DNA from 2 places in the Streptomyces sp. NPDC047042 genome. Region 2 is predicted to be linked to the other one. Evidence: predicted binding sites of a transcription regulator. Region 2 holds the regulator's gene; the other holds the start of a gene.
What was found. Region 2 encodes HrcA, which represses chaperone genes, less so after heat shock. Its sites were predicted from a motif close to TTNGCACTCNGNNNNNCNGAGTGCNAA; they were not measured.

Region 1: the regulator HrcA is predicted to act here: its motif matches at 9,104-9,130, upstream of groL (chaperonin GroEL).

The regions. Positions count from the first base shown of each region.
Region 1 is NZ_JBEYVP010000010.1:7,999-23,703, forward strand. It holds gene nagA (N-acetylglucosamine-6-phosphate deacetylase) at 1-3, opposite strand, end outside; gene ABZ855_RS13190 (ROK family protein) at 132-1,073, opposite strand; gene ABZ855_RS13195 (extracellular solute-binding protein) at 1,250-2,500, shown strand; gene ABZ855_RS13200 (DUF3263 domain-containing protein) at 2,532-2,780, shown strand; gene otsB (trehalose-phosphatase) at 2,874-3,719, shown strand; gene ABZ855_RS13210 (trehalose-6-phosphate synthase) at 3,709-5,076, opposite strand; gene ABZ855_RS13215 (glucosyl-3-phosphoglycerate synthase) at 5,251-6,222, opposite strand; SAM riboswitch class I at 6,391-6,542, shown strand; gene thrC (threonine synthase) at 6,557-7,864, shown strand; gene ABZ855_RS13225 (MoaD/ThiS family protein) at 7,952-8,227, shown strand; gene ABZ855_RS13230 (cold-shock protein) at 8,685-8,891, shown strand; gene groL (chaperonin GroEL) at 9,257-10,879, shown strand; gene ABZ855_RS13240 (hypothetical protein) at 11,082-11,669, shown strand; gene ABZ855_RS13245 (NADH:flavin oxidoreductase) at 11,770-12,894, shown strand; gene ABZ855_RS13250 (hypothetical protein) at 13,237-14,532, shown strand; gene ABZ855_RS13255 (DUF397 domain-containing protein) at 14,567-14,770, opposite strand; gene ABZ855_RS13260 (helix-turn-helix transcriptional regulator) at 14,751-15,593, opposite strand.
Region 2 is NZ_JBEYVP010000027.1:43,446-59,150, reverse strand. It holds gene ABZ855_RS29465 (hypothetical protein) at 1-183, opposite strand, end outside; gene ABZ855_RS29460 (dihydroorotase) at 180-1,466, opposite strand; gene ABZ855_RS29455 (aspartate carbamoyltransferase catalytic subunit) at 1,472-2,449, opposite strand; gene pyrR (bifunctional pyr operon transcriptional regulator/uracil phosphoribosyltransferase PyrR) at 2,539-3,132, opposite strand; gene bldD (transcriptional regulator BldD) at 3,398-3,898, shown strand; gene nusB (transcription antitermination factor NusB) at 4,151-4,579, opposite strand; gene efp (elongation factor P) at 4,582-5,148, opposite strand; gene ABZ855_RS29430 (M24 family metallopeptidase) at 5,208-6,299, opposite strand; gene ABZ855_RS29425 (S41 family peptidase) at 6,524-9,748, opposite strand; gene ABZ855_RS29420 (hypothetical protein) at 9,809-10,375, opposite strand; gene ABZ855_RS29415 (16S rRNA (uracil(1498)-N(3))-methyltransferase) at 10,432-11,175, opposite strand; gene ABZ855_RS29410 (nitronate monooxygenase) at 11,172-12,248, opposite strand; gene dnaJ (molecular chaperone DnaJ) at 12,327-13,463, opposite strand; gene hrcA (heat-inducible transcriptional repressor HrcA) at 13,464-14,480, opposite strand; gene ABZ855_RS29395 (MBL fold metallo-hydrolase) at 14,681-15,460, shown strand; gene ABZ855_RS29390 (DUF3097 domain-containing protein) at 15,492-15,705, shown strand, end outside.

The DNA of each region.
Region 1 (15,705 bases), on a different contig from region 2:
CAGGTTGTGGGACGGGTGCGGCGCGGTGGGGGCTGGTCGCGCAGTTCCCCGCGCCCCTGGGTGGGCTGCTGCTGGGTCTGTTGCCAGTGCACCCGTCTCTACTGGGTCCGCTGCCCCTGGGGTCGTTGCCATCAGGGCGTTGCCTCCGTGAGGTCGGTTGTGGTGAGGAGGTCCCAGGCGAGTAGGCCTGCGCCCAGGCAGCCTGCCGTGTCTCCCAGGGCTGCGGGGGCGATGGACGGAAGCTTCTGGAAAGTGATCCGTTGCCGTACGGCTGTGCGCAGCGGTGTGAACAGCGTGTCGCTGGCTTCCGCCAGGCCGCCGCCGATGATCAGGGTGCGGGGGTCGAGCAGGGTGAGGGCGGTGACCAGGCCGTCGGCGAGGGCGTCGACGGCCTCCTGCCACACCCGGTGGGCGCGTGGGTCGCCCGAGGTGACGGCTGCGGCGCAGTCCGCCGCGTCCGCGCCGGGGTTCCCGGACGCCGCCGCCCACGCCTCGCTCACCGCCGATGCCGACGCGTACCGTTCCAGACAGCCGCGCTGGCCGCACGGGCACAGGGTCCCGCCGGGCCGTACGACGATGTGGCCGATCTCGCCCGCGAAGCCGTGCGCGCCTGCCTCCACCCGGCCGTCGACGCCGATGGCGCCCGCGATTCCGGTGCCGAGGGCGATGAAGAAGAAACGGTCTGCTCCCTGGCCGGCCCCGATGCGTCCCTCCGCGAGCCCGCCCGTCCGTACGTCGTGGCCGAGGGCGACCGGCAGGCCCAGCCGCCGGGTGAGCAGCTCGCGCAGGGGTACGTCGCGCCAGCCGAGGTTCGCCGCGTAGACGGCGATGCCCTGGTCGGCGTCGACGATGCCGGGGACGGAGACGCCGGCCGCGGCGGCGCTCTCGCCGAGGTGGGCGACGCCGTGGGCGTGGAGGTCGGCGGCGAAGTCGAGGATCGCCTCGACCACGGCCTCGGGGCCGCGCTCGCGGGCGGTCGCCCGGCGCGCCTGGTGGAGGAGCGCGCCGTCCGGCCCGATGAGGGCGGCTTTCATCGCGGTGCCGCCCACGTCGAGGGCGATGACATGTCTCACGGGAACAGTGTGGCCCGTCGACCCGGAAGAGGTCTAGTCCACTTACGTGGTGTAGACCTTATGGAGTAAGAAAATGAACGTACCAATGAACATATATGTGAATGATCGATGACGGGTCAGTGATGATCTGTGCCGATCGGTAGGGGTTTAAGGCAGTGCAACGGCGTAGGGCAGGGATGATCGCGGCGGTGTCCGCACTCGGTATGACGGCAGTGACGGCAGCGCTCGGGGGCTGCGGAGCCACCGGCTCGGGTGAGGTCACCCTGAAGCTGGTCGCCGCCGACTACGGCGACTCCGAAACCAACAGCTCCCAGAAGTACTGGGACGACCTGGTCAAGGCGTACGAGGACACGCACCCCGATGTGAAGGTCGACGTCAGCGTCTACTCCTGGAACGACGTCGACCGCAAGGTCAAGGAGCTCGTCGCCGCCGGTGACGCGCCCGACCTGGCGCAGATCGGCGCGTACGCCGACTACGCCGCCAAGGGCGACCTCTACCAGGCCGACGACATCCTCTCCATCCCGACCCAGGCCGACTTCGTCGCCCGGCTGGCCGACGCCGGAAAGGTCAACCGCACCCAGTACGGCATGCCCTTCGCCGCCTCCACCCGTCTCCTCTTCTACAACAAGAAGCTCTTCACCGCGGCCGGCCTCACCCCGCCCACCACCTGGAACGAGCTGGCCGCCGACGCCGCCGCGCTGAAGGACGAGGGCGTGAAGTACCCGTACGCCCTTCCGCTCGGCCCCGAGGAGGCACAGGCCGAGACCATGCAGTGGCTGCTCAGCGGCGGCGACGGCTACACCAGCCCCGTCGGCACCTACGGCATCGACTCCCCGCAGAACATCAGGACGTTCACCTGGCTCAAGGACGAACTCGTCGACAAGGGACTCACCGGTCCCGTCGCCCCCGGCAAGCTCAACCGGGCCGCCGCCTTCGCCGCCTTCGCACGCGGTGAGGTGGGCATGCTCAACGGCCATCCCTCGCTGATGAAGATCGCGGCGGCCAAGGGGGTCGACGTCGGCATGGTGCCGATGCCCGGTACGGGGAACTCGACGCGGGCCGCGATGGGGGTCGCGGACTGGATGATGGCCTTCAAGAAGAACGGGCACGGCAGCCAGGTCGGCGACTTCCTCGACTTCGTCTACGACGAGAAGAACGTCCTCGCCTTCTCCCGCGAGTACGACCTTCTGCCGGTCACCACCTCCGCGTCCCGGACGATGTCCACGGCCGCCCAGGACAAGGACCTCGCGCCCTTCCTGGCGGAGCTGCCGAACGCCCAGCTCTATCCGGTCGGCAAGACGTCCTGGGCGCAGGTCAGCGCGGACATCAAGCAGCGGATCGGGACGGTTTTCGCTGCGGGTGGGAGTCCGGGGCGGGTGCTCGCGGAGTTGCAGGGGGAGGCCAATAGGGCGGAGAACGCGGAGTAGGTCGGCGTAGGCCGAGTAGTAGGTTCGGCGTATGAGTGAGGGTGTGGGCGGAAAGCCGGAGCTGGAGCGGCGGGAGCGGGAGATTCTCGCGCTTGAGCGGCGGGGGTTTGCTGGGCCGGGGGCCAAGGAGCGGGCGATCCGGGAGGAGTTGGGGTTGGTGCCGGTTCGGTATTACCAGCTGCTCAATGCGTTGATTGATGACGAGCGGGCGTTGGCTTGGGATCCGGTGACGGTGAACAGGTTGCGGAGGGTGCGGGAGGGGCGGCGGGGGGAGCGGTAGCGGGGGGACGGGCCTTGTCCTCAAACGCCGGACGGGCTGAGGGTGCCGGGCCGGGGCTGAAAAGGTACTGGAGTGCCCGCTAGGGTCGGGTGCATGGATTCCCTGCCTACGCCCCTTACTCAGGCCGGTCGTGATGGGCTGGAGGCCATTCTTGGGCGGCCCCGGGGGGCCCTTGTCGTTCTTGACTTTGATGGGACCCTTGCTCCCATCGTTGCCGATCCTGAGCAGGCCCGGGCTCATCCCGAGGCTCTTTCCGCTCTCTCCGGGCTTGCCCCCGCGGTTGCCTCCGTGGCCGTTCTCACCGGGCGGCCCGCCGGGGTCGCTGTGCGGCACGGTGGATTCGCGGGGGTGTCGGGGCTTGAGCATCTAGTCGTTCTGGGGCACTACGGCACCGAGCGGTGGGACGCCGGCACCGGCGAGGTCAGTGCGCCCGACCCGCATCCCGGCGTTGCCGCCGTCCGTGCCGAACTGCCCGAATTTCTCGAGCGGTTCGGGGCCTGGAAGGGCGCCTGGATCGAGGAGAAGGGCCGGGCCGTCGCCGTGCACACGCGGCGCGCGTCGGACCCGCAGGCCGCGTTCGAGGCGCTGCGCGAGCCCCTCGCCGACCTGGCGACCCGGCATGGTCTGATCGTCGAACCCGGGCGGCTCGTGCTGGAGCTGCGCCCGCCCGGCATGGACAAGGGTGTCGCCCTCGAGGAGTACGTCCGCGAGATCGGCGCCACCTCCGTCCTCTACGCCGGTGACGACCTCGGCGACCTCCCGGCGTTCGCGGCGGTGGAGAAGCTCCGCCGGCAGGGAATCCCGGGCCTGCTGGTGTGCAGCGGCAACAGCGCCGAGGCCGTGACGGAGCTGGCGGAACGCGCCGACCTGGTCGTCGACGGCCCCGCCGGAGTCGTACGGCTGCTTCAGGCCCTTCAGCGGACCGTCCTCAGTCGCTGAGCGCGTTCAGCTGGTCCAGGAACCACTGGGCCGGGGGCAGCGCCGTCGCCGCCGCGGCCAGGTGTTTCGTGCGTTCCGCACGTTCGCCGGGCGGCATGTTGAGCGCGTCCTCCAGGGCCCGTGCCGTCTGCGTGACGTCGTACGGGTTCACCACGAGGGCGTCCTCGCCCAGTTCCTCGTACGCCCCCGCCTCCCGGGACAGCACCAGCGCGCAGCCCTCGTCGGAGACCACCGGGATCTCCTTGGCGACGAGGTTCATGCCGTCGCGGATGGGGTTGACGAGGGCCACGTCGGCGAGGCGGTAGGCGGCCAGGGAGCGGGCGAAGTCGTCCTTGACGTGGAGGAGGACCGGGGTCCAGGTGGGGGTTCCGTAGGTTGAGTTGATGTCGTTTGTCAGGCTTTGCACCTCGGCCGTGTAGTCGCGGTAGACCGCCAGGTCCTGGCGGGAGGGGTACGCGAACGCGACGTGGACGACCCGTTCGCGCCACTGGGGGCGGTCCTCCAGCAGCTGCCGGTACGCCAGCAGTCCCCGCACGATGTTCTTCGACAGTTCGGTGCGGTCCACGCGGACGATTGTTTTTCGGTCGCCGTTTCCGCCGATCTCCGTCCGCAGGGCGGCCATCCGCTCCTCGACGTCCGGCTCGTGCGCGCGCCGGCGCAGGAAGTCCGCGTCCGCGCCCAGACCGTGTACGCCGATCCGGGTGTCGCCGAGGCCGCCGACCAGGTCCGTACAGCAGGCGGTGAACGCGTCCGCCCAGCGGCGGGTGAGGAAACCGAGGCGGTCCGCGCCGAGCATCCCGCGCAGGAGCTGCTCGGAGATGTCGTACGGCAGCATCCGGAAGTACTCCGCCGGTGCCCATGGGGTGTGCGAGAAGTGGCCGATGCGCAGGTCGGGGCGCAGCTCGCGCAGCATGCCCGGGACCAGGCACAGGTGGTAGTCCTGGACCACCACCGACGCGCCCTCGGCCGCCTCCGCCGCCAGAGCCTCGGCGAACGCCCGGTTGTAGGCCTCGTACGACGCCCACTGGCGCCGGAACTCCGCGTCGAAGACCGGCTCCAGCGGGGTCTGGTACAGCATGTGGTTGACGAACCACAGCACCGAGTTGGCGATGCCGTTGTACGCGTCCGCGTGCACGTCGGCCGGGATCGCGAGCATCCGCACCCCGGGCTCGCCCGCTCCCCGCCGGACCGCCTCGCGGTCGCCGTCGCCGAGGGCCGAGCAGACCCACAGGGCGTCCGCGTCCGGCCCGATCGCCGACAGCCCGGAGACCAGCCCGCCGCCGCCACGCCGGGCGTGCAGCGAGCCGTCCTCCTGGACCTCGTAGGTGATCGGGCCGCGGTTGGACGCGACCAGCACGCGGTATCCGCCCGCCCGCTCGTCCTGTACGCCCGCCACACCCGGCACGCCTTGCACTTCCTGCTCACCCTGCGTCGAAGCCATACGCCTGAACCTAGCCCGGGCCGGAAACGCTCAAACGTACAGGCGTACGTACCGGCCGTATACAAGCCGCACGGGTGGCGTTGCGCCGGGCTACGCGACCTTCCTTCCCGCGTACTCCGCGATCTCCGCCATCGGCGGGCGTTCCTCCGTGTCCACCGAGTACGTACGCGGCTCGAAACCGTCCTCCCCGCGTTCGAACTGGGTGAGGGAAGGGCGGATGAGATGGCCCCGGGCCAGCCTGAGCTGGGCGGTGCGGTAGATCGCGGCGGCCATCCGGCCCAGGGCCTGGCCGTCCTGGTGGCGGTGTTTGCGCACTCCCACGTCGACCTGCGCGAGCGCGTCCAGACCGACCAGGTGCAGGGCGTCGATCAGCATGCCCAGCTCCACGCCGTAGCCGACGGGGAACGGGAGCTGTTCGAGGAGCGAGCGGCGGGCCGCGTACTCGCCGCCGAGCGGCTGGACGAAGCCGGCCAGCTGCGGCCAGTGCATGTTGAGCAGGGGGCGGGCCATGAGTTCGGTCACACGACCGCCCTGGCCGGCGGTCCTGCCGGAGGCGAGCGAATTCAGCTCGGTGCCGAGCGGGCGGTCGTACATCGCCTTGACGAGGTCGACACCCGGGTCCGTGAGCAGCGGGCCCACGATCCCGGAGACGAACTCCGACGAGAACTCCTTCAGGTCCGCGTCGACGAAGCAGACGATGTCCCCGCTGGTCACGAGCAGCGAGCGCCACAGCACCTCGCCCTTGCCCGGAACCGCCGGGATGCGCGGCAGGATGTCGTCGCGGTGCACGACCCGGGCGCCCGCAGCGGCGGCCACCTCGGAGGTACGGTCGGTCGATCCGGAGTCGATGACCACGATCTCGTCGACCAGCGGCGCCTTCAGCATCAGGTCCCGGCGGATGACGGCGACGATCTCGCCGACCGTCTCCTCCTCGTTGAGCGCGGGCAGGACGACACTCACCGTGGCGTTGGAGGAACGCTTCGCGGCGATCAGCTTCTTGAGCGGGCGGTCGCGGGCGGCCCAGGAGCGCGTGCTCAGCCAGCGCTCGACGTCTTCCAGCACGTGCGGCTCTCCCTTACGTTCGTGGGGGGAAGCGCGATCTTGTATCTCGCGGTTCGGACGGCTCCCACCACCATCCAAGCCTTCGGTTACAGTCTTGAACAACGCGGGTGACCATCGCATGTCCGAGGGCAGCGGCGTTCACAAGCTCACAACCTGACAACTTCATACCGCTCATCCAGAGGGGCAGAGGGATACGGCCCGATGAAGCCCCGGCAACCCTCCAGTCGGCACTCGTGATCCGCTAACGGTCAGCGAGGCTCCCGGCTCGGGAAGGTGCCAAATCCGTCTCACGGCGAAACGCGTCGTGAGAAAGATGAGGAAGGGTTTCGCCTCCATGGCTGCGCAAACTGCCGAGAGCACCACGACCGGCTCCGTCACCTCCGCCGTTCCCCCCGTCGATCTCGGCCCCGCCGCCGCGCTCTCCTGTCGCGAATGCGGCCACCGGGTCCCCCTCGGTCCCGTGTTCGCCTGCGAGGAGTGTTTCGGCCCGCTGGAGATCGCCTACGACTTCTCCTCGTACGACACCGAGGAACTCCGCAAGCGCATCGAAGCGGGACCCGCGAACATCTGGCGTTACGCGCCCCTCCTGCCCGTCCCCGCGGACGTCGCCGAGAAGCCGAACATCAACCCCGGCTGGACCAAGCTCGTCAAGGCCGACAACCTCGCCCGCGAGCTGGGTGTCGACGCCGGCAAGCTCTTCGTCAAGGACGACTCCGGCAACCCGACCCACTCCTTCAAGGACCGGGTCGTCGCCCAGGCCCTGGAGGCCGCCCGCGCCTTCGGCTTCACCACCCTCTCCTGCTCCTCCACGGGCAACCTGGCCGGTGCCGTCGGCGCCGCCGCCGCCCGCGCCGGCTTCCGCTCCTGCGTGTTCATCCCGCACGACCTGGAGCAGGGCAAGGTCGTCATGGCCGCGGTGTACGGCGGCGAGCTCGTCGGCATCGAGGGCAACTACGACGACGTGAACCGCTTCTGCTCCGAGCTGATCGGCGACCCGGCCGGCGAGGGCTGGGGCTTCGTCAACGTCAACCTGCGCCCGTACTACGCGGAGGGCAGCAAGACCCTCGCGTACGAGATCTGCGAGCAGCTCGGCTGGCGGCTGCCGGACCAGCTCGTCGTGCCCATCGCCTCCGGGTCGCAGCTCACGAAGATCGACAAGGGTCTGCAGGAGCTGATCAAGCTCGGGCTGGTCGAGGACAAGCCGTACAAGATCTTCGGTGCCCAGGCGGAGGGCTGCTCGCCGGTGTCCGTGGCCTACAAGGCCGGGCACGACGTCGTACGGCCGCAGAAGCCCAACACGATCGCCAAGTCGCTGGCGATCGGCAACCCGGCGGACGGGCCGTACGTGCTGGACATCGCGCGGCGGACCGGGGGTGCGGTGGAGGACGTGAACGACGAGCAGGTGGTCGACGCGATCCGGTTGCTCGCGCGCACGGAGGGGATCTTCGCGGAGACCGCCGGGGGTGTGACGGTGGGGGTGACGAAGAAGCTGATCGAGAGCGGGTTGTTGGATCCGACGCTCACGACTGTTGTGCTGAACACCGGGGACGGGCTGAAGACGCTGGACGCGGTTGCCGATGTCGGGCTGACCGCGACTATTCGGCCCAGCCTTGAGTCGTTCCGGGAGTCCGGGCTCGTTTAGTCGTTTGTTGTCTGCGGGCCGGTGGGGGCTGGTCGCGCAGTTCCCCGCGCCCCTTAAGGGGCGCTCCACCTGACCGGAGGTTTCATCGTGAGCGTTAGCGTCCGTATCCCTACCATCCTTCGTACCTACACCGGTGGGCAGGCCGAGGTGAGTGCCGAAGGGGGGACCCTTGGGGAGGTCATCGCCGATCTGGAGAAGAACCACACGGGGATCGCCGCCCGGGTGCTCGACGACCAGGGGAAGCTGCGTCGGTTCGTCAACGTGTACGTCAACGACGACGACGTCCGCTTCGAGCAGGGGCTGGAGACGGCGACGCCGGACGGCGCCGGTGTGTCGATCATCCCGGCTGTGGCCGGAGGCTGAGCCGCGAGGCCGTGATACCCGCCAGTAGTAACCGTCGGTAACATCGGTTACCGAGAGTTCATCGAATTGCCCCCTCCGTGAGAGAAACGGAGGGGGCAATTCTGTATGGTTGAGCGCGGTACAGTTGGGGAAGCCGCACCATCTCGCTCGCCGCACGCGTATTAATTCCTGCCGCGCACCCAACGAGAAGTAGCCAAAGTGTGCAGGCCTTTTGCGTTTTTTGTTCTCTTTGTGGGGCCCGGCTTGCCCTGAATCCGCGTGAATTCTCCGCATATTTCCTGACCTGGCGTGCCCGGATTTCTCGTCCGATTGACCTGTTGCAGAGGGCAGTTGGACAGATACATTCGGCCGCGGTCGACGCGTTCCGGCGCACACCTCCACCGGTTGGGGGGGTGAGGTCTGACCCGGATCCGCGAAGTGCGGGTCCGTGCAAGGGCCAGTAATAGGGGAGTTAGGCATGGCTCAGGGCACCGTCAAGTGGTTCAACGCGGAGAAGGGGTACGGCTTCATCGCGGTCGACGGTGGTGCGGATGTTTTCGTCCACTACAGCGCGATTCAGATGGACGGCTACCGCACCCTCGAGGAAGGTCAGCGGGTCGATTTCGAGATCTCGCAGGGCCAGAAGGGGCCGCAGGCGGACATGGTCCGTCTGGCGACCAGCTGAAGCAACGCGCCGGCGCACCGCAAGCGACGTTCTTCTTCCTTCGTTGAAGGATTCGATGGGCTCGTACCTCGTGGGACCTCACGGGGTGCGGGCCCATCGGCATGTCCACCGACCGTCGGCGCCATGCCTACCGGCGCGTAGGTACCCGCCGTTCACCTGGGGATCTTCGAGAGCCGCTTGCACTCGGCAGGGGCGAGTGCTAATCATTGGCGTTAGCACTCTGAAGGTGAGAGTGATAACGAAGGACCGGGTGGGTGAGGCCCGCAGGCCAGGTGGTGCAAGGAACCACAGGGCAGGCAGGCCGTCCGTCGCGGGCGCCAGCGCGGTCCGGAGCAATCCACCCCAGTCCGGGAGGACCACTTCACATGGCCAAGATCATCGCGTTCGACGAGGAGGCACGGCGCGGTCTCGAGCGCGGGATGAACCAGCTCGCCGACGCCGTCAAGGTCACCCTCGGCCCCAAGGGCCGGAACGTCGTCCTCGAGAAGAAGTGGGGCGCCCCCACGATCACCAACGATGGTGTTTCCATCGCCAAGGAGATCGAGCTCGAGGACCCGTACGAGAAGATCGGCGCCGAGCTGGTCAAGGAAGTCGCGAAGAAGACGGACGACGTAGCCGGTGACGGCACGACGACCGCGACCGTCCTGGCCCAGGCGCTGGTCCGCGAAGGCCTGCGCAACGTCGCCGCGGGTGCCAACCCGATGGCGCTGAAGCGCGGTATCGAGAAGGCCGTCGAGGCCGTCTCCGGTGCGCTGCTCGACCAGGCGAAGGAGGTCGAGACCAAGGAGCAGATCGCTTCGACCGCCTCCATCTCCGCCGCCGACACGCAGATCGGCGAGCTCATCGCCGAGGCGATGGACAAGGTCGGCAAGGAAGGCGTCATCACCGTCGAGGAGTCCCAGACCTTCGGTCTGGAGCTGGAGCTCACCGAGGGTATGCGCTTCGACAAGGGCTACATCTCGGCGTACTTCGCGACCGACGTGGAGCGCATGGAGGCGTCGCTCGAGGACCCCTACATCCTCATCGCCAACTCCAAGATCTCCTCGGTCAAGGACCTGCTCCCGCTCCTCGAGAAGGTCATGCAGTCGGGCAAGCCGCTGCTGATCATCGCCGAGGACGTGGAGGGCGAGGCCCTCTCGACCCTGGTCGTCAACAAGATCCGCGGGACCTTCAAGTCCGTCGCGGTCAAGGCCCCGGGCTTCGGTGACCGCCGCAAGGCGATGCTGAACGACATCGCGATCCTCACGGGTGGCGAGGTCATCTCCGAGGAGGTCGGTCTCAAGCTCGAGAACACCTCCCTGGACCTGCTGGGCCGTGCGCGCAAGGTCGTCATCACCAAGGACGAGACCACGATCGTCGACGGCGGCGGCTCCGCCGACCAGGTCGCCGGCCGGGTCAGCCAGATCCGCGCCGAGATCGAGAACTCGGACAGCGACTACGACCGCGAGAAGCTGCAGGAGCGCCTGGCGAAGCTCGCCGGCGGTGTCGCGGTCATCAAGGCCGGCGCCGCGACCGAGGTCGAGCTCAAGGAGCGCAAGCACCGCATCGAGGACGCCGTTCGCAACGCGAAGGCGGCCGTCGAGGAGGGCATCGTCGCCGGTGGTGGCGTGGCCCTGCTCCAGGCCTCCCAGGTGTTCGAGAAGCTGGAGCTCGAGGGTGACGAGGCGACCGGCGCCAACGCCGTGCGGCTCGCGCTGGAGGCCCCGATCAAGCAGATCGCCGTCAACGGTGGTCTCGAGGGTGGCGTCATCGTCGAGAAGGTGCGCAACCTTCCCGTCGGCCACGGCCTCAACGCCGCGACCGGTGAGTACGTCGACATGATCGCCGAGGGCATCATCGACCCGGCGAAGGTGACGCGCTCCGCGCTGCAGAACGCCGCGTCGATCGCCGCGCTGTTCCTCACCACCGAGGCCGTCATCGCCGACAAGCCGGAGAAGGCGTCCGCGCCGGCCGGCGGCGGCATGCCGGGCGGTGACATGGACTTCTGATCCCCCGAGGATCGGCAGTTCATCGCGTACGAGTTCGAGGGCGGCACCCTTCCTGAAGAGGGGTGCCGCCCTCGGGCGTTTGCGGGACCATTGGGGCGTGCTGTTCGGGGGATCAGGCGGGAGACGCGGCGGTCGGACCACTGGGGGACCAGGGGACTCGGGCCAGCCGGGGCCGCCCCCTGAACCGCCGCCCGACCCGTCGATGCCGGAGCGCACGCCGCTGAAGGGGCGCGGGGTGCATTCGGCGTATGTGTACGTCGGGGCCGGGCTGTTCGTGGCGTCCGTGCTGGTGGTGGGGACGATGCCCGCGCTGCTGGTGGAGGGGGGCGGGACGGGGGGTGGGGGTGACGTGTGGTCGTCAACCACCTGGACACTGCCCGTGCCCGACCCGACGTACGAGGTCCAGGAACCGAACGCCTTGCATGAGCTCCTGCGGGGCGTGGACATCGGATCGGTGTCGGCGATCGACGTCGACCGGACGCCTCCTGGGGCCGGCGAGTCGTGGGACGTAGCCGTACAGGAGTACAGGAACGGCAAAGACGTCGCCAGGCTGGTGGGGCGGACCCTGGTGAAGGCGCCGGACGGCACGGTCGTCTCGTCGCCGGACATGTGCGCCAAGTTGCTCGGCGACATCGACAGCCGCGCGAAGCTCGTGCCCGTGTCGCCCGACGACACCGTCTGTCTCCGTACCGACGAAGGGCGCGTCGCCAGTGTCGTTGTCACGGCTGTGGGGAGTGGTGGTGGGGTCGAGGCCGAGGTGACCGTGTGGAAGTGGCTCGGATCACAGTGAGTCGGGCTCGGGTGCGGAATGAGCCGGCACCCGGCGGAGTTGATGCACATGCATGCATGTGCAGTCCGTTCCCTTCCGTCCCCTTCCGAGGAGCCCCCACGTGACAGCCCCCGCCCAGACCTCCCGCGCGGCCCAGGTCCTCTCGCGCCCCCTGACGGTGAACGGCCTGACCGTGCCGAACCGGATCGTGATGGCGCCGATGACCCGTGAGTTCTCGCCCGGCGGCATCCCCGGCGAGAACGTGGCCTCGTACTACTCGCGCCGCGCGGGCGCCGGCGTCGGTCTGATCGTCACCGAGGGCACCTACGTCGGACACGACTCCGCCGGTGCCAGCGACAACGTCCCCCGGTTCCACGGCGAGGAGCAGCTCGCCGGGTGGGCGAAGGTCGCCGAGGCCGTGCACGCGGCCGGCGGGAAGATCGTGCCGCAGCTGTGGCACATCGGCATGACCAGGGAAGCCGGGCAGCCCCCGTACACCGACGCCCCGCCGGTCGGCCCCTCCGGGCTGCGGCTGGACGGCACCGCCGGTGGCGGCAAGGAGATGACGCAGGAGGACCTGGACGACGTCATCGACGCGTTCGTCGCGGCCGCGGTGGCCGCCGAGCGCATCGGCTTCGACGGGATCGAACTGCACGGCGCCCACGGCTACCTGATCGACCAGTTCCTGTGGGCGGGCACCAACCGCCGCACGGACGCGTACGGGGGTGACCCGGTCGCCCGTACGAAGTTCGCGACGGAGATCGTGGCCGCCGTACGGGAGGCCGTGTCCGCGTCCTTCCCGATCATCTTCCGGTACTCGCAGTGGAAGGGGGGCGCCTGGGACGCCCGCCTGGGCGAGACCCCCGAGGAGCTGGAGTCGATCCTGACCCCGCTCGCGGCGGCCGGCGTCGACGCCTTCCACGCCTCCACGCGCCGCTACTGGCTCCCGGAGTTCGACGGCTCGGACCTCAACCTGGCCGGCTGGACGAAGAAGCTCACCGGCAAGCCGACGATCACGGTCGGCTCGGTCGGCCTCGACGGCGACTTCATCAAGGGGTTCTCGGGCGAGGGCTCCCCGCTCAAGAGCATCGACGACCTCCTGGACCGCCTGGAGAACGAGGAGTTCGACCTCGTCGCGGTCGGCCGCGCGCTGCTCCAGGACCCGGAGTGGGCGGCGAAGGTGCTCGAGGGCCGGACGGGTGAGCTGAAGGCGTACGACGCGGCGGCGCTGGGGTCGTTGAGCTGACCTGACCGCAGCTGGGCGAGGACGAACGCCGAGCTGAGGTCAAGTTCGTCGACACGGAGCTGCCGTGACAGCACGAGGCCCCGGGCGGTAGCGCCCGGGGCCTCTCAGTGCCGATTCCGTTCCGGCGGACGCGGTCGTGCCGGTGAGTCGGACCTTCGCGTGACTCGCATCCTGCTGTCCGGCAGGTGCAGCCGAGGCTGCGCCGCCAGCAGGCCCTGTCCGTGGCCGCGCGGAGCGGGACGGCCGATCGGACCGGGAGTCTGGCCGGTCGGCCGTCGCGGTGACCCCGGAGGTGCGCATAGCGTCATCGCAACCAGACCACCGCGCTGTGAGGGGAACTTGATGGAACAGCAGGGGACGGACGGCGCCCACGCCGACAACGGCTCAGTCATGATCGGGGCGGCCACGGAGTTCGAGCCGGACGTCATGGATCTGTTCGTGGAGGCACTGCGCCGCGCGGTCAAACGCGAGTTGCCGGCCGTGGGGACGGACACCCTGCTCGGGGCCCTCGTGTCCGGGGAGACGGACGCCGGTGACGCGATCACCCCGGGGATGCGGAAGGCCGGTTCGCTCAGCGGTCTCATCGACGGCCGGGCGGGCCGCGGTTGGGTGAGTGACGACGAGGCGAGCGGTGTCGGTGAGGGTGCCGATGAGGAGGAGATCGAAGCTGCCTGGCGTGAGGCCCGGTGGCGTTACGGCCTCAGCGCGGGCGGATCGGCTCCGGACAGCGGCCCGGTGCCACCCGGGACGACCGGGGCGGCGCACTCGTGCCTCCTGCTCGCGATCAGGTCGGCCCGCGCCGAGGGGGCGATCTCTGTGCGCTGTCGGCATGTTGCCCGTGCCCTGGTGGAACTGCCGGACAGCAGGGCACGGGAGGCCATGGTGCTGGAGAGGCTGGACCTCTCCGCCGCGGCGAACGCGCTCGACGCGCTCGACGCGCTCGACGCGTTGGAGGCGGTGAACGCGTCGGATGCGTCGGATGCGGGCGCCTCGGCGCGGGCCGGAGGACCGGAATCCCGCGGCGTCACCCTTCTCCGGCGAGCCGGAACGCTGGGCAAGAGCGGTAACCGCCTGACCCGCGCCCTGACTTCGTGGACCTCCCAAAGCTCCGTGAACGGCTCACCGGTTCTGTTCGCGGTGACTGTCGAGGCCATGCGGCAGGCGGTACGGTGCGGGCGCGGCGCGGTGGAACCGCTGGATCTTCTGCTCGGGATACTGGCCCTGGACCGGGCCCTGTTCGTCGCCAGGCGCTCGCTTCCCGCGAGTCTGGCGAAGGCCAACTCCGCGCCGGAGTTGATGCGCCGGCACGGGGTACGACAGTGCTCCCTGGTCTTGGCGGCCTCGACGAACGCCTCGGCTGCCGCGGTCACTTCGGCTTCGGCGGGCCGTGCCGCAGGTGATCCCGACAGCGACTTGGTACGTCCGTCCGCCGCCGCCGACCGGGTCGTGGCCGTGGCGCGACTGTCCGCCGCCGAGCACGGTTCGCCCACGGTCGGCACGGTCCACCTGCTGGCCGCGCTGCTCGACGAGTCGGCTGCGGACACGGACGCCAACATGACAGTCGTACGACTGCTGGCCGCCGACCAGGTCGATGTGGCGGCGCTGCGGGCGGAGTTGGGGCTCAGGCTGGGCGCATGACACCCGGGATCCCAAGCTTGGGATCCCGGCCGGGTCAGTTGTCCCGAGGCTGCTTGAGGTCTTCGACAAACGCCTCCCACGCCTCCGTCCGGAACGCGAGCGTTGGCCCCCGGCGGTTCTTGGAGTCTCGTACGGGGACGTGGGTGGGGTGGCCGTCGGAGACTTCCAGGCAGTCGGCGCCGTCGCCGCCGCTGTAACTGGACTTGTACCAAGTGTGGTCAGAGCTGGATCGCTTCATGGGAGTAATCCTCTGCCACTGACTCGACCAGGGCCAGAGATTCCTGCGGGGGGAGAGCGTTGGCTCTGATCAGGTCGAAGGTCAGCTCGTGGCGGGTGACGGTCTCTCGGTCGTCCAGCAGCTGGCCCATGCCGACGCCCTCGACGTAGGCGAGCGGAGGGGCGTCCGGAAAGTACATGAGCTTGATGCCGCTCGGCAGGGAGCCGACCGCGCCCGCGCTGAACGGGAGCACCTGCATGATGATCCGGCGGTGATGTGCCAGGTCTGCCACGCGGCGGAGGACCTGTGCCATGACCGCAGGTCCGCCGACGGGGCGGCGTAGGGCGGCTTCCTCGAGAACTGCCCACAACAACGGCGTTGTTGGATCGTCGAAAAGGCGGGTGCGTTCCATACGGGTCGCTACCAGCTCGTCGATTTCCGTGTCCGATGCCGTCGGCCAGTAGGCGCGGAACAACGCCTCCGCGTACGCCGCTGTTTGCAGAAGGCCGGGAATCAGCGTTGGCGTGAACTGCCTGATCGAAGTGGCGAGCGCCTCCGCTTCCACCGCTTCCGTGAAGTGGTTCGGGAACCTGGACTTGGCGGAGGCCTCGCAGTTGCGGGCGAAGAACTCGCCGGTGTCGAGCATCTCGTCGAACTTGACGGCGTAGTTGTGGTGCATGCGGCGAGTCCCGCACTCCAGCTGGCCGATGAAGGAGCCGCTGACGAAGAGGGGCTCGCCCAACTTGGTCTGGCTCAGCCCCTTCTTCTCACGCGCATATCTCAGTTCAGCACCCAGCATGGCTCGGGGTGAGGAGAACGGGTCGAGACTCTTCGGTCCTGCCATGGCGGCAACTCCCTGTTGGACACATGGGGTTGTTGGGTCTTGGTGTCTGGCCAGGTTAGACGGGTGGCCGCCACTCTGTGTGGAGAACGCGAACACTCAGAGTGGAGAGGAA
Region 2 (15,705 bases):
GGGGAGCTCGGGCAGGTCGCCCTGGAGCGTGCCGCGCCACTTCCAGCCCTCGCGCATCAGCCAGTAGATGAGCGCGACGAAGAGCGCGAGCCCGACCAGCCAGCCCACCCGGGCGGCCCAGTCGGTCACCTCCGCCGACTTCTGTTCGGCGGCGACGTACGTCAAATGCGGCAGTGATGTCACGCGAGCTTCCCGTCGACGAGCGTGGCCTTGCCCCGGAGCCACGTGTGCGTGACACGGCCCGGCAGCTCACGCCCCTCGTACGGGGTGTTGCGGCTGCGGGAGGCGAAGCCCGCGGGGTCCACCGACCCACGGTATGCCGTGTCGACGAGGGTGAGGTTGGCGGGCTCACCTGCCGAGACGGGGCGGCCGTGGCCCGTCGCCCGTCCGATGCGCGCGGGGGCGAAGGACATGCGGTCGGCGACGGTCGCCCAGTCCAGGAGTCCGGTGTCCACCATCGTCTCCTGGACCACTGACAACGCGGTCTCCAGGCCGACCATCCCCATGGCGGCGGCGGCCCACTCGCAGTCCTTGTCCTCGTGCGGGTGCGGGGCGTGGTCGGTGGCGACGATGTCGATCGTGCCGTCGGCGAGCGCCTCGCGCAGGGCCAGCACGTCGCGCTGGGTGCGCAGCGGCGGGTTCACCTTGTAGACCGGGTTGTACGTCCGGACCAGCTCGTCGGTGAGGAGGAGGTGGTGCGGGGTCACCTCGGCGGTGACGTCGATGCCCCGGGACTTGGCCCAGCGGACGATCTCGACGGACCCGGCGGTCGACAGATGGCAGATGTGGACGCGGGAGCCGACGTGCTCGGCGAGCAGCACATCGCGCGCGATGACCGACTCCTCGGCGACGGCGGGCCACCCTCCGAGCCCCAGCTCGGCCGACACGACGCCCTCGTTCATCTGGGCGCCCTCGGTCAGCCTCGGCTCCTGCGCGTGCTGGGCGACGACCCCGCCGAAGGCCTTCACGTACTCCAGGGCGCGCCGCATGATCACGGCGTCGTCGACGCACTTGCCGTCGTCGGAGAAGACGGTGACACCGGCGGCCGACTCGTGCATGGCGCCCAGCTCGGCGAGCTTCTTGCCCTCCAGGCCGACGGTGACGGCGCCGATGGGCTGGACGTCGCAGTAGCCGTGCTCCTGGCCCAGCCGGTAGACCTGCTCGACCACACCGGCGGTGTCGGCGACCGGGAAGGTGTTGGCCATGGCGAACACGGCCGTGTAGCCGCCGCTGGCCGCCGCCCGGGTCCCAGTCAGCACGGTCTCGGAGTCCTCGCGCCCCGGCTCCCGCAGATGCGTGTGCAGGTCGACGAGTCCCGGCAGCAGCACCTTCCCGTCGGCCTCGACGACCTCGGCCCCCTCGGCGGACAGCCCGGCACCGACAGCGGCGATGGTCTCCCCGTCGACGAGCACATCCTGCGGCTCGCCACCGAGCACCCGCGCACCACGAATAAGGATCTTGCCCATGTGTCTTACTTCTCCTCGGTACGGGTGTGGGTGACGGCGGGTTCGTTGCCGCCGAGCAGCAGATAGAGCACGGCCATCCGGATGGAGACACCGTTGGTGACCTGCTCGATCGCCGTACAGCGCTCCGAGTCGGCGACCTCGGCGGTGATCTCCATGCCCCGGACCATCGGCCCGGGGTGCATCACGATGGCGTGCTCCGGCATCCGCGCCATACGGTCGCCGTCGAGGCCGTAGCGCCGCGAGTACTCGCGCTCGGTCGGGAAGAACGCGGCGTTCATGCGCTCCCGCTGCACGCGCAGCAGCATCACCGCGTCGGACTTCGGCAGCGTGCTGTCGAGGTCGTACGAGACCTCGCAGGGCCAGCTCTCGACGCCGACCGGCACCAGGGTCGGCGGGGCGACCAGGGTGACCTCGGCGCCGAGGGTGTGCAGCAGGTCGACGTTGGAACGGGCGACGCGGCTGTGCAGGATGTCGCCGACCAGGGTGATGCGCTTGCCGGCGAGGTCCTGGCCGATGCCCGCGTCCCGGCCGACCAGTCGGCGGCGCATGGTGAAGGCGTCGAGCAGGGCCTGCGTGGGGTGCTGGTGGGTGCCGTCGCCGGCGTTGATGACGGCCGCGTCGATCCAGCCTGAGGTGGCGAGCCGGTAGGGGGCGCCCGAGGCGCCGTGCCGGATGACGACGGCGTCGACGCCCATGGCCTCGAGGGTCTGGGCGGTGTCCTTCAGGGACTCGCCCTTGGAGACGCTCGATCCCTTGGCGGTGAAGTTGATGACGTCCGCGGACAGACGCTTCTCCGCGGCCTCGAAGGAGATCCGGGTCCGTGTCGAGTCCTCGAAGAAGAGGTTGACGACGGTACGGCCGCGCAGGGTCGGCAGTTTCTTGATCGGCCGGTCGGCGACCCGGGCCATCTCCTCGGCGGTGTCGAGGATCAGGACGGCGTCGTCGCGGGTGAGGTCGGCGGCCGAGATGAGATGACGCTGCATCTTTCAGGCTCCGTAAGGAAGTTCAGGAGATTCCGGGCAGACAGGGGCATCGCGGGATGACGTGCGGCGCGGGGCCGCACGCGCGCGTGCTACTGCTGGGCGGTCTGCTTCGCACCGAGCAGCACGGTGTCCCGACCGTCCTCCTCGGCGAGCTGGACCTTGACCGTCTCCCGCAGCGACGTGGGGAGGTTCTTGCCGACGTAGTCGGCACGGATGGGCAGTTCGCGGTGTCCGCGGTCGACGAGGACCGCCAGTTGCACCGCGCGCGGGCGCCCGAGGTCGTTCAGGGCGTCGAGGGCGGCGCGGATGGTGCGGCCGGAGAAGAGCACGTCGTCGACGAGGACGACCAGTCTGCCGTCGAGGCCGTCACCGGGGATGTCGGTGCGGGCCAGCGCGCGCGGCGGGTGCATGCGCAGGTCGTCGCGGTACATGGTGATGTCGAGCGAACCGACCGGGATCTTGCGGTCGGTGATCTCCGCCAGCTTGGCGGCGAGCCGCTGGGCGAGGAAGACGCCCCGGGTCGGAATGCCGAGGAGCACCACGTCGTCGGCGCCCTTGGCGCGTTCGACGATCTCGTGGGCGATGCGGGTCAGCACCCGCGCGATGTCGGGGGCTTCCAGCACGGGCCGGGCATCGGCCTCGTACTGCTGCTTGTCCTGCTGCCTTGCCTGCTCTGAGTCCATACGAAACGGACCTCCTTCTCCGCCTCACGGGACGGATCATTAAAGGACGTCGGAATTGCGCCATCCACGGTACCAGTCCGCGCAACGCACCTGATCACCGCATGGGCGTCAGGCGTCACCCGACTGCCGTAACCGCACGTCGTCCCGTACGGAAGGGTCGGGCGGGACCATTCGGCTTGACGGGGAAGAGTAACGCTGCGTAACCTCACAGTGAGTCACCAGCCGCGCGGCTCGTCCGCACGTCGACACTGTGTCCGGGAGCTATATGTCCAGCGAATACGCCAAACAGCTCGGGGCCAAGCTCCGGGCGATCCGCACCCAGCAGGGCCTTTCCCTCCACGGTGTCGAGGAGAAGTCCCAGGGACGCTGGAAGGCGGTCGTGGTCGGTTCGTACGAGCGCGGCGACCGTGCCGTGACCGTGCAGCGACTCGCCGAGCTGGCGGATTTCTACGGGGTTCCCGTGCAGGAGCTGCTGCCGGGCACCACGCCGGGCGGGGCCGCCGAGCCGCCGCCGAAGCTCGTGCTCGACCTTGAGCGGCTGGCCCATGTGCCGGCCGAGAAGGCGGGTCCCCTGCAGCGCTATGCCGCGACGATCCAGTCCCAGCGCGGCGACTACAACGGCAAGGTGCTGTCGATCCGCCAGGACGACCTGCGCACCCTCGCCGTCATCTACGACCAGTCGCCCTCGGTCCTGACCGAGCAGCTGATCAGCTGGGGCGTTCTGGACGCGGACGCGCGCCGCGCCGTCTCCCACGAGGAGAACTGAGCCCGACGGCTTTCAGCCGTTGAGCAGAAACGTGCCGCCGGGGTGGCCGGAACCTATGGGTTCGGGCCACCCCGGCGGCGTTCTGCGGGCCTGGAGGGCCTCAGGGCACAGGTGAGAACGCGGAGGGCCCACAGCGTGTCGCTGTGGGCCCTCCGGCGAGTCCGCGCCCGAAGGGCGCGGGGAACTGCGCGATCAGCCACAGGCGGCCCGCACATCACATACGACCGCAGTTCCCCGGCGTGTCCGGCGGAGCTATTCGCGGCGGAGCGAGGACTTCAGGTCCTTGAACCGGCCGAGGAGGCCGTTCACGAACGAGGGGGACTCGTCCGTGGAGAACTCCTTGGCCAGCTGCACCATCTCGTCGAGAACGACCGCGTCCGGGGTCTCGTCGACCCAGATCAGCTCGTAGGCGCCGAGGCGCAGGATGTTGCGGTCGACGACCGGCATCCTGTCGAGCGTCCAGCCGACCGAGTACTGCGCGATCAGCTCGTCGATGCGCTTGGCGTGCTGCGCGTACCCCTCGACGAGCTGCATCGTGTACTCGCTGACCGGGGGCTGGCGGGTATCGGCATGGGAGTGCCGGATCCAGTCCCCGAGGACCGTCTGGACATCGACCCCGCGCTGGTCGCCCTCGAAGAGGATCTGGAAGGCACGCTTGCGGGCCGTGTTGCGGGCAGCCACGGTTAGCTGTTCACCCGGCCGAGGTAGTCGCTCGTACGGGTGTCGACCTTGATCTTCTCACCGGTGGTGATGAAGAGCGGGACCTGGATCTGGTGGCCCGTCTCCAGCGTGGCCGGCTTGGTGCCGCCCGTGGAGCGGTCGCCCTGGACACCCGGCTCGGTCTCCTGGACCACGAGCTCGACGGCGGCCGGCAGCTCGACGAAGAGCACCTCGCCCTCGTGCTGCGCGACCGTGGCCGTGAAGCCCTCGATCAGGAAGTTGGCAGCGTCGGCGACGGCCTTGCGGTCCACCATGAGCTGGTCGTACGTCTCCATGTCCATGAAGACGAAGTACTCGCCGTCCATGTAGGAGAACTGCATGTCACGCTTGTCGACAGTGGCCGTCTCGACCTTGACGCCGGCGTTGAACGTCTTGTCGACGACCTTGCCGGAGAGCACGTTCTTGAGCTTGGTGCGCACGAAGGCCGGGCCCTTGCCGGGCTTGACGTGCTGGAACTCGACGACGGACCAGAGCTGGCCCCCGTCGAGCTTGAGCACCAGGCCGTTCTTGAGGTCGTTCGTGGAAGCCACGGTTGCGGAATCTCCTGGACTGACGTGGACGACCCCGGGGCAGACGCGACAGCTCGAAGCTAGAGCGCGAGCAGTTCCTTGGTCGTGATGGTAAGTAGCTCGGGTCCGCCGTCCGCCTCAGGGCGTACGACGAGCGTGTCATCGATCCGGACACCGCCCCGGCCCGGGAGGTGGACCCCCGGTTCGACGGTGACCGGCACGCAAGCGTCCAGTTTACCCATGGCTGCGGGGGCGAGCTGCGGCTCCTCCTCGATTTCGAGGCCCACACCGTGTCCGGAGAGCTCCGAAAGGCGGTCCGCGTACCCCGCGGAGTCCAGAACCTGGCGTGCCGCGCGGTCCACGTCACGGTAGGCGGCGCCGGGTGCCAGTGCCTCGCGTCCGGCGCGCTGGGCTGCGAAGACGAGGTCGTAGAGCTCGATCTGCCAGTCGGCCGGCGAGGTCCCGATGACGAATGTGCGGCCGATTTCACACCGGTATCCGCGATACACGGCACCGAGACAGACAGACAGGAAGTCTCCCTCTTCCACGCGCCGATCCGTGGGCCGATGCCCCCGGCGGCCGGAGTGGGGCCCGGTCGCGACGGCGGTCGCGAAGGCGGGGCCGTCGGCGCCGTGATCGACGAGCCGCCGCTCGAGTTCCAGGGCGAGGTGTCTTTCCGTACGCCCGACCAGGATCGACTCCAGCAGCTCGCCGAGGGCCTGGTCGGCGATCTCGGCGGCGATCCGCAGACAGGCGATCTCCTCCTCGTCCTTGACCACGCGGAGCTGCTCGACCGCGCCGCCGAGGTCGGCGAGACGCAGCCGGGGGGCGACCGAGCCGATGGCCCGGTGCCGGGCCACGGTCAGATGGTGCTCCTCGACGGCCAGGGACTCGGTGCCCTGCGCGGCGGCGAGATCCGCGGCGGCGACGGCGGGATCGCCGCCGGGCGCGGACAGCGCGTGCACACGCAGCGCCCCGTCGGGACGGCTGCCCTCGGGCCCCGCGCACACGAGCAGGTCCTCGCGTTTTCCCAGCAGCAGTACGGCTCCCTGCGGGGCCTCGCCCGCGAGATACCGCACATTGGCGGCCCGGGACACCAACGCCCCCGCACTACCGCCCGCGTGACACCGCTCCCGAAGCCGCGCTCTGCGCGCCGCGTACACCTCTGACATGCCCCGAGCGTATGAGCGCCGCGGGGTTGGCGCCGGTCGGAGAGGGCCGAGTGGGCGACCCCTCGGGGGCGCTGCCCCCGAACCCCCGCTCCTCAAACGCCGGAGGGGCTAATTTTTAGCCCGTCCGGCGTTTGAGGACGAGCGCGTTCAGCGCGAAGCGGGGGTCTGGGGGCGGCAGCCCCCAGGACGGGATGGGACGGGTAGGGGCGGCGGGGGCGAGAAAACTACACCTCAGGCAACGCCGGCGCCGTCCTCGCCGGCCGCTCCTCCAGCGACTCCAGCGCCAGCCGGATCGCCGCATCCAGCTGGACATCCCGCCCGGCGGCGTAATCCTGCGGCGTCTGCACGACCTCCACGTCCGGATCGACCCCGTGGTTCTCCACGCCCCACCCGTAACCCTCCAGCCAGAACGCGTACTTGGGCTGAGTGACCCGCGTCCCGTCGACCAGCCCATAGCGGTTGTCGATGCCGATGACCCCGCCCCACGTCCGCGTACCGACCACCGGCCCGATCCCCAGCGCCTTGATCGCCGCGTTCACGATGTCCCCGTCCGACCCCGAGAACTCGTTGGCGACGGCGACGACGGGCCCGCGCGGCGCGTCCTCCGGGTAGCTGTACGGGCGCAGCCCGCGCGGCAGGTTCCAGCCGACGATCCGCCGCGCCAGCTTCTCGACGATCAGCTGCGACGTGTGCCCGCCCCGGTTCTCGCGGACGTCGACGACGAGCCCCTCCTTCGCGACCTCGACACGCAGGTCACGGTGGATCTGGGCCCAGCCGGGCGCCTGCATGTCGGGCACATGGAGATAGCCGAGCCGGCCGCCGGACTTCTCGGTGACGTACGCGCGCCGGTCGTTGACCCACGCGTGGTAGCGCAACGGTTCCTCGTCCGCGAGGGGTACGACGACCACGTGGCGCGGGTCGCCGCCGCCGGACGGCGAGATGGTCAGCTCGATGGGCTTGCCCGCCGTACCGACGAGCAGCGGGCCCGGCCCGGTCACCGGGTCGACGGGCTGTCCGGCGACGGCGACGATCGCGTCCCCGGGGCGCACCGCGACGCCGGGTGCGGCGAGCGGGGAGACACCGTCGGGGTCGGAGGTCTCGGCGGGGAGGATGCGGTCGATGCGCCAGAGCGGGGTGTCCTGGGGGCCGTCCTCGTGGCGGGAGATGTCGGCGCCCAGGAGGCCCTGGCGCTCGCCGCCGCCGTAGCCGCCGCGCGGGGTGACGTACGCGTGCGAGGTGCCCAACTCGCCGTGAACCTCCCAGAGAAGGTCGACGAGGTCGTCGTGGGTGGCGACGCGGTCGAGGAGGGGCCGGTAGCGGTCGAGGACGGCGTTCCAGTCGGTGCCGCCCATGTCCGCGCGCCAGAAGTTGTCGCGCATGATGCGGCCGTTCTCGTCGTACATCTGCCGCCATTCGGCGGCCGGGTCGACGATCTGGCGGACGCGGGAGAGGTCGACGGTGATGTTCGAGTCGCTCTCGTCGTCGTTCGAGGCGCGCCGGTCGCTGGGTACGACCTTCAGCTTGCCGTCGGTCCACAGCAAAACGCGTTTGCCGTCGCCGCTGACGGCGAAGTGGTCGGCGTCCCCGGCGAGGTGCTCGATGCGCTTCTGGGCGAGATCGTACCGCTCCAGCTCGGTCTTGGGGTCGGGGTCGTCCGGGGTGGCCCGGGAGGAGCCGAGGACTCCGCGGACGGGGTGGCGCAGCCACAGCACGCCGTCCTTGGCGGCGCGGAGCGTGGAGTAGCGGGCGGCCTCCACCGGGAAGGGGACGATCCGGTCGGCGAGCCCGTCGAGGTCGATACGGGTGGCGGGGGCGCCCTCGCTGTCCGGGGTCTCGTCCTTGTCCGGCGCCTCGAAGGGCCGCCCGTGCCGCTGCGGCCCGAAGGGCGAGGGCGTGGTCGCGGCGAGAGGGATGAGGTGCGGACGGGAGCCGCCGACGAATGCGAGGTCGAACACGTGCTCGTCGTAGACGGGGTCGAAGGACCTGGCCGAGAGGAAGACGAGATGCTTGCCGTCGACGGTGAAGGCGGGCGAGTAGTCCCGGAAGCGGAGCGGGGTCGCCTCGGTCACCGACAGGTCGGTGGTGTTGGCGAGCTTGAGCTGACGCAGCGGGTCCGGCCCGGGGTGGGACCAGGCGAGCCAGGCGGAGTCGGGTGAGAAGACGAGCCCGGTCACATTGCCGTCGTCGCTGCTGTCGACCTCGCGCACCTCGCCCGACTCCCGCTCGACGAGCAGCACACGCCCGTCGTGGGAGGCGACGGCGACCCGGCTGCCGTCGGGTGCCACGGCGAGGCCGAGGACGCGGCCGAGCTGTCCGGCGGCGAGCCGGCGCGGCGGCGCCCCCGGTGCGGTACCGGTCGCGGGGGCGAACTCCAGTGCGTCGTCACCCTCCGCGTCCGTCACCCACACGGCCCACTCCTCGCCGTCCGCGCGGAAGGCGCGGGGCAGCCGGGCCCGTACACCGTGCCCGGAGGCGAGGACGCGGGCGGGGCCGGAGCGGTGGGTGACCCAGTGCACCGAGCCGCGCACCCCGATGGCGCTGCCGCGTCCGGTGTGGTCCGGCGCGCCGGAGCTGAACCACCGGGAGGCGCTGACGGGATGGGGCTGGAGGTCGACGCGCTGGCCGCCGAGCCGGATGTCGAGGAGTCGCGGCTCGGCCCCGTCCAGGTCGTCGAGGAGCCACAGTTGACCGGCGGAGGAGTACACGACCCGGCTGCCGTCGCTCGCCGCATGCCGGGCGTAGAAGCCGTGGAGCGGGGTGTGACGTCGCAGGTCGGACCCGTCGGCGAGGGAGGAGTACAACGCCCCGACACCCTCGTGGTCGGAGAGGAAGGCGATGCGCTCCCCCACCCACACCGGGTACTCGATGTTCCCGTCCAGCTCGGCGTGCAGCCGTACGAACTCGCCGGCGCCCTCCCGGTCGATCCACAGCTTGCCCGCCGTACCGCCCCGGTAGCGCTTCCACCAGGCGGCCTCGCGCCCCATGGGAGCGGAGAGGAGAACGGTCGCTCCCGGCCCGCCCTGGACGACATCGCCGACGGGCCCGTACGGCAGGAGAGTTGCCGGGCCGCCGTCGAGCGGGACGGCGCGGGCCCAGGAGCGGCGCAGGCTGGCCTGGCCCTGGGTGCTGATGGCGAGGACCCGCCCGTCGGGGGTCCAGCCGCGTACCTGGGTCCGCCAACTGCCCCAGTGGGTGAGCCGCTTGGCGGGTCCGCCGTCGATGGGGGCGACATGGACCTCGGGGGCGCCGTCGCGGGTGGAGGTCCAGGCGAGGCGGGTGCCGTCCGGGGAGAAACGGGGATGGTTCACCGGTACGTTGTCGGCGCTGACGCGCCAGGCCCGGCCGCCGTCGAGCGGGGCGACCCAGACGTCGTCCTCGGCGGTGAAGGCGACCGAGTCGCCGTGCAGATGCGGAAACCGGAGATACGCAGGCGAAGAGGGCTGAGTCACCCGATCACCCTAAGCAGCGGGCACGCCCCCGGACAGAGGTTTGGATCACTTCATGCCTGCTCATTTACCCTCGACGGGCCAGCAGTTCGGGTTCTTCTGGCAGTAGACGGTCTTCGTCGCGGTGACGGTCACGGTCGGTTCGGGCCGCCCGTTGTCCGGGGGACGCCAGGTGGCGCGCGGGGTGCTGGGCGCGTCGCAGTTGCCGAGTCCGGTGACGCGGAACCACTGCTTGCCGGCGACCTTGGCGGTGAGGTCACCGCGTACGCATCTGCCGTCGACCGCGCGCGTCACTTTGCCGTCGACGGTGATGTCCTTGCCGCCCTTCGTCTCGCCCCGGCACTCGACGCTCGCGACGGTGCTCGCGCTCGGCGAGGGCGAACTCCCGGACCCGGACGCCTTGTTGCCGCCGTTGACCGAGGCCGTGCAGGTGAGCCACTGGACGTCGACGTCCCGTCGCTCGAGTTCCTTCGTCGCGGTCTGGTCGGTGGTGAACGCCACCGTGGCCGAACTGAGTCCACCGGGATCGCAGGCGACGATCCCACTCACGCCGGCCACCACGAGTCCGGCCGCCGCGACCACCCGGCGGCTCCTGCGCGGCCGGTGCCAAATCCGTCTCATAGCCCCCATGTTGGGCAGCCTGCCACCGCCGGGCCCCGCCCCGGAAGGCGTGTACCGGACAGGGTCTAGGACCAGCGTCCGGTGCGGCCGAGCAGCAGTGCCGTAGCGGCGGTACCGGCGGTCGAGGTACGCAGCACACTGGCCCCGAGCCGGTACGCCTTCGCCCCCGCCTCCTCGAAGAGGGCCAACTCCTCGGGGGAGACGCCGCCTTCGGGCCCGACGACCAGCACGATCTCACCAGCGGAGGGGAGTTCGGCGGTCGCGAGCGCGGCGCTGGGGTACTCACGGTCCTCGTGCAGTACGGCGGCGAAGTCGGCGTTGGCGAGAAGTGCGGCAACCTGCTTGCTCGACGCGGCGTCCGCGACCTCCGGGAAGCGCACCCGGCGGGACTGCTTGCCGGCTTCCCGGGCGGTGGCCCGCCACTTGGCGAGCGCCTTCAGCCCACGGTCGCCCCGCCACTGGGTGATGCACCGGGAGGCGGCCCAGGGAACGATGGCGTCGACCCCGGTCTCGGTCATCGTCTCGACGGCCAACTCGCCCCGGTCGCCCTTGGGAAGAGCCTGGACGACGGTGATACGCGGAGACTCCACCGCCTCCTCGACGACCGCGCCGAGCCGCAGAACCAGCTGGTCCTTGCCCTCGACACCGACGACCTCGCCGTCCGCCCAGTGTCCGGCGCCGTCGGTGAGGACGACGGCCTCACCGACCCGCAGCCGCTTCACGGAGACGGCGTGACGGCCTTCGGGCCCGTCGAGGACGTACTGCCGGACGTCGGGGAGGTTCTCGACGACGAACACGGGCGCGGTCATGAGCTCGCACCCCCGCCCAGCAACGCGTCCCGCGCGACCTCGATCTCGTCGGCCAGCACCCGCACCAGCTCGCCCGCCGGAAGGTCACGGGCCATCCGGTGCCCCTGTCCCGCCCACAGCGCCATGCCCTGCGCGTCGCCCGACGCGGCGGCCTTCTTGCGCAGGGGCGAGGTGAGGTGGTGGACCTCGGGGTAGGCGGCGGGCGCGTACGGGCCGTGCTCGCGCACGAAACGGTTCACCAGCCCCCGGGCCGGCCGGCCGGAGAACGCGCGCGTCAGCTCCGTACGGACGAAGAGGGGGTTCGTCAGCGCCTGCTTGTGCAGCGCGTGGGCGCCGGACTCGGGGGTGGCGAGGAACGCGGTGCCGAGCTGGGCGGCGCTCGCGCCCGCGGCGAGGACGGCCGCGATCTGGCTGCCGCGCATGAGCCCGCCTGCGGCGACAAGGGGCAGGTTCACGGTCTCGCGGACCTGCGCGAGAAGGGAGAGCAGCCCGATCGCGGCACAGTCGGCCTCGGGGTTGTCCCGGTGGGTGCCCTGATGGCCACCGGCCTCGGCGCCCTGCACGATCACCGCGTCGGCCCCGGCCCGCTCCACGGCGAGGGCCTCCTCGGCGGTGGTCGCGGTGACCAGGGTGAAGGTGCCCGCGCGGCGGAGGGAGTCCAGTACGTCGGGGCTCGGCACCCCGAAGTGGAAGGAGACGACCGCCACCGGGTTGTCGAGGAGTACGGCGAGCTTGGCGTCGTACCCGTCGTCGCGTCCGCTGTCCGGGTCGCCCAGCTCGGTGTCGTACCAGGTGGACTCACCCGCGAGCTGGTGGGCGTACACCTCGACGGCGGCGGGGTCGGCATACTCGGGCTGCGGCATGAAGAGGTTCACGCCGAAGGGACGGCCGGTGAGTCCGCGCAGGGTCTTGATCTCCTGGTACATCCCGTCGGCGGTCTTGTACCCGCCGGCGAGGAACCCGAGCCCGCCCGCATCGGCGACGGCCCCGGCCAGCTGCGGGACGGAGACGCCGCCCGCCATGGGGGCCTGCACGATCGGGTGAGGAAAGAGATCGGTCAGTGCGGAGGACATGACGGCATGTTGTCACGTCCCCCGCACAAGTCCGAATCAGGCCTTACCCCCAGCTCCCGCAGGGGCGCGGCCCCGTCCTCAGCGCCCGTTGAAGGCGTCCTTCAGCCGCGAGAACAGCCCCTGCTGCCCAGGCTGGAACTGCCCGGTGGGCCGCTCCTCACCCCGCAGCTTCGCCAGTTCCCGCAGCAACCGCTCCTGCTCGGGATCGAGCTTCGTGGGCGTCATGACCTCGACATGGACGATGAGGTCACCGCGCCCGCCGCCCCTCAGGTGCGTGACCCCGCGCCCGTGCAGCGGGATCGACTGCCCGGACTGGGTGCCGGGACGGATGTCGACCTCCTCGAGCCCGTCGAGCGTCTCCAGCGGCACCTTCGTGCCCAGGGACGCCGCCGTCATCGGAAGGGTCACCGTGCAGTGCAGATCGTCTCCGCGCCGCTGGAACTGCGAGTGCGGCAGCTCGTGGATCTCGACGTACAGGTCACCGGCGGGACCGCCGCCCGGGCCCACCTCGCCCTCACCGGCGAGCTGGATCCGCGTACCGTTGTCGACACCCGCGGGGATCTTCACGGTCAGCGTCCGCCGCGACCGCACCCGCCCGTCGCCCGCGCACTCGGGGCACGGCGTCGGAACGACCGTCCCGAACCCCTGGCACTGCGGGCAGGGCCGGGACGTCATGACCTGGCCCAGGAAGGACCGCGTCACCTGGGACACCTCACCCCGGCCGCGACACATGTCGCAGGTCTGGGCGGAGGTCCCCGGCGCGGCACCCTCACCGCTACAGGTGCCGCACACGATGGCCGTGTCGACCTGGATGTCCTTGGTGGTCCCGAAGGCGGCCTCGTCGAGCTCGATGTCGAGCCGGATCATCGCGTCCTGGCCGCGCCGCGTACGCGACCTCGGCCCGCGCTGGGACGCCGTTCCGAAGAACGCGTCCATGATGTCCGAGAAGTTCCCGAAGCCACCGGCGCCGAAGCCGCCCGCGCCTCCGCCGCCCGCCTGCGAGAGGGGGTCGCCGCCGAGGTCGTAGACCTGCTTCTTCTGCGGGTCCGACAACACCTCGTACGCGGCGTTGATCTCCTTGAACCGCTCCTGCGTCTTCGGATCGGGGTTGACGTCCGGGTGCAGCTCGCGGGCGAGCCTCCTGAACGCCTTCTTGATCTCGTCCTGGGACGCGTCGCGGCGCACGCCGAGTACGGCGTAGTAGTCCGTGGCCACTTACGACTCCGCCAGGATCTGTCCGACGTACCGTGCCACTGCGCGTACCGCTCCCATCGTTCCCGGGTAGTCCATGCGGGTCGGTCCGACCACGCCGAGCTTGGCGACTGCCTCGCCGCCCGAACCGTAGCCGACCGACACGACGGACGTGGAGTTGAGTCCCTCGTATTTGTTCTCGTGACCGATTCGCACGGTCATGCTCGAATCCCCGGCCTCACCAAGGAGTTTGAGAAGTACGACCTGTTCCTCCAGGGCTTCCAGAACGGGTCGGATAGTGAGGGGAAAGTCATGGCCGAAGCGGGTCAGATTGGCCGTTCCGCCGATCATCAACCGCTCCTCGGTCTCCTCGACGAGCGTCTCCAGAAGAGTGGAGAGCACCGTCGCGACCGTCCCCCGGTCCTCCGCCTCGAAGGCGTCCGGGAGATCCTGCACCAGCTGCGGCACGTCCGCGAACCGGCGGCCCGCGACCCGGCTGTTGAGCCGCGCGCGTAGATCCGCCAGCGACGTCTCCCCGAAGGGCGCCGGGCAGTCGATCATCCGCTGCTCCACGCGGCCCGTGTCCGTGATCAGCACGAGCATCACGCGCGCGGGAGCGAGCGAGAGCAGCTCCACATGCCGGACGGTAGAACGCGTGAGCGACGGATACTGCACGACGGCGACCTGCCGCGTCAGCTGGGCAAGCAACCGAACAGTCCGCCCGACCACATCGTCGAGATCGACGGCACCGTCCAGAAAATTCTGGATGGCACGCCGCTCGGGGGCCGTCATCGGCTTCACACCGGCGAGCTTGTCGACGAAGAGCCGGTAGCCCTTGTCGGTCGGGATGCGCCCCGCACTGGTGTGCGGCTGGGCGATGAACCCCTCGTCCTCCAGCGCCGCCATGTCGTTGCGGACCGTCGCCGGGGAGACCCCGAGGTTGTGCCGCTCGGTGAGCGCCTTGGACCCGACCGGCTCCTCGGTGCCGACATAGTCCTGGACGATGGCGCGCAGCACTTCGAGCCTGCGTTCACTGAGCATCCGCGCGCACCTCCAGCTGCTGTCGTCGTCCCTGAGCGCTGCTCTTCACTGACCAGCCCTGGCACTCTTCGCGTGCGAGTGCCAGAGTTCCCCGGCCCAGTGTACGGCTGTCGGGTACGCCCCCGGCAAGGGCGGCCTGCGCCGACCTGCCGACGTGTACCGACCTGTCCTGCGATGTCGCGTCCGGCTAGCGTCGCCGCATGAAAGCGACTTGGGAAGAGCCGCGGTGGGAAGACCTGGGCTGGGAACGCCTGGCGGCCGGGGCCGGACGGCGCCGGCTGCCGGTCTGGGACTGCACGGTGGGGCTGGTGACCTGGCCGGGCGGCGCACTCCTGATCGACGCGGGATCGAGCCTCGCGGAGGGCGCGAAGGTGCGTCTGGAGGCGCAGAGGCTCGCCGGGCGCCGTGTGGACTTTCTCGCACTCACCCACCCCCATTTCGATCATATTTTCGGAGCGGCGGCGTTCGCGGGCGCGCACATCTTCGCGGCAGCGGCAGAAGCCGCCGCCCCCACTCCCGACGTCTACGGAAAAGCGGGCCGCGAGGCATTGCGTGCGGACGCGGTTCACAACGGCCTGGACGCCCCCTCGGCGGAGGAGGCGGCGGACACCCTCGTGACCCCGCACCAGTACGTACGCGGAAACCTCACGATCACGCCCCCCGGCGCCCCGGAAGTCCTCCTGACAACCACCCCCGGCCCCGCCCACACCCACCACGACCTGGTAGCGGTCGTACGCCCCCGCAACGCCCCGCCGGTCGTCTTCTGCGGCGACCTGGTCGAGGAGTCGGGCGACCCCCAGGCGGGCCCCGACGCCGTGCCGTCCCACTGGCCGACGGCCCTCGACCGCCTGCTCGCCCTGGGCGGCGAGGACGCGCTGTACGTCCCCGGCCACGGCGCGGTGGTGGACGCCGCGTTCGTACGGGCCCAACGGGACGCGCTGGCAAGCCGTTTCGGCGTGTCGCGACGGGCGGTGGACTGAGGGCGAGGGGGCTTCTCCTATCGTCATCCGAATGCGCCAGTACTCTCCGGACCTGACCCCGCCCTGGAAGAAGCCGAAGCCCGTACCCCAGGTCCCGGCCGAACCGGGCCTGGTGGTCGAGGAGCCCGGTACGGGCTTCTGCGGCGCGGTGATCCGCTGCGAGGCGGGCACGGTCACCCTGGAGGACCGCTTCGGCAAACACCGCGTGTTCCCGCTGGAACCGGCCGCCTTCCTCCTGGAGGGCA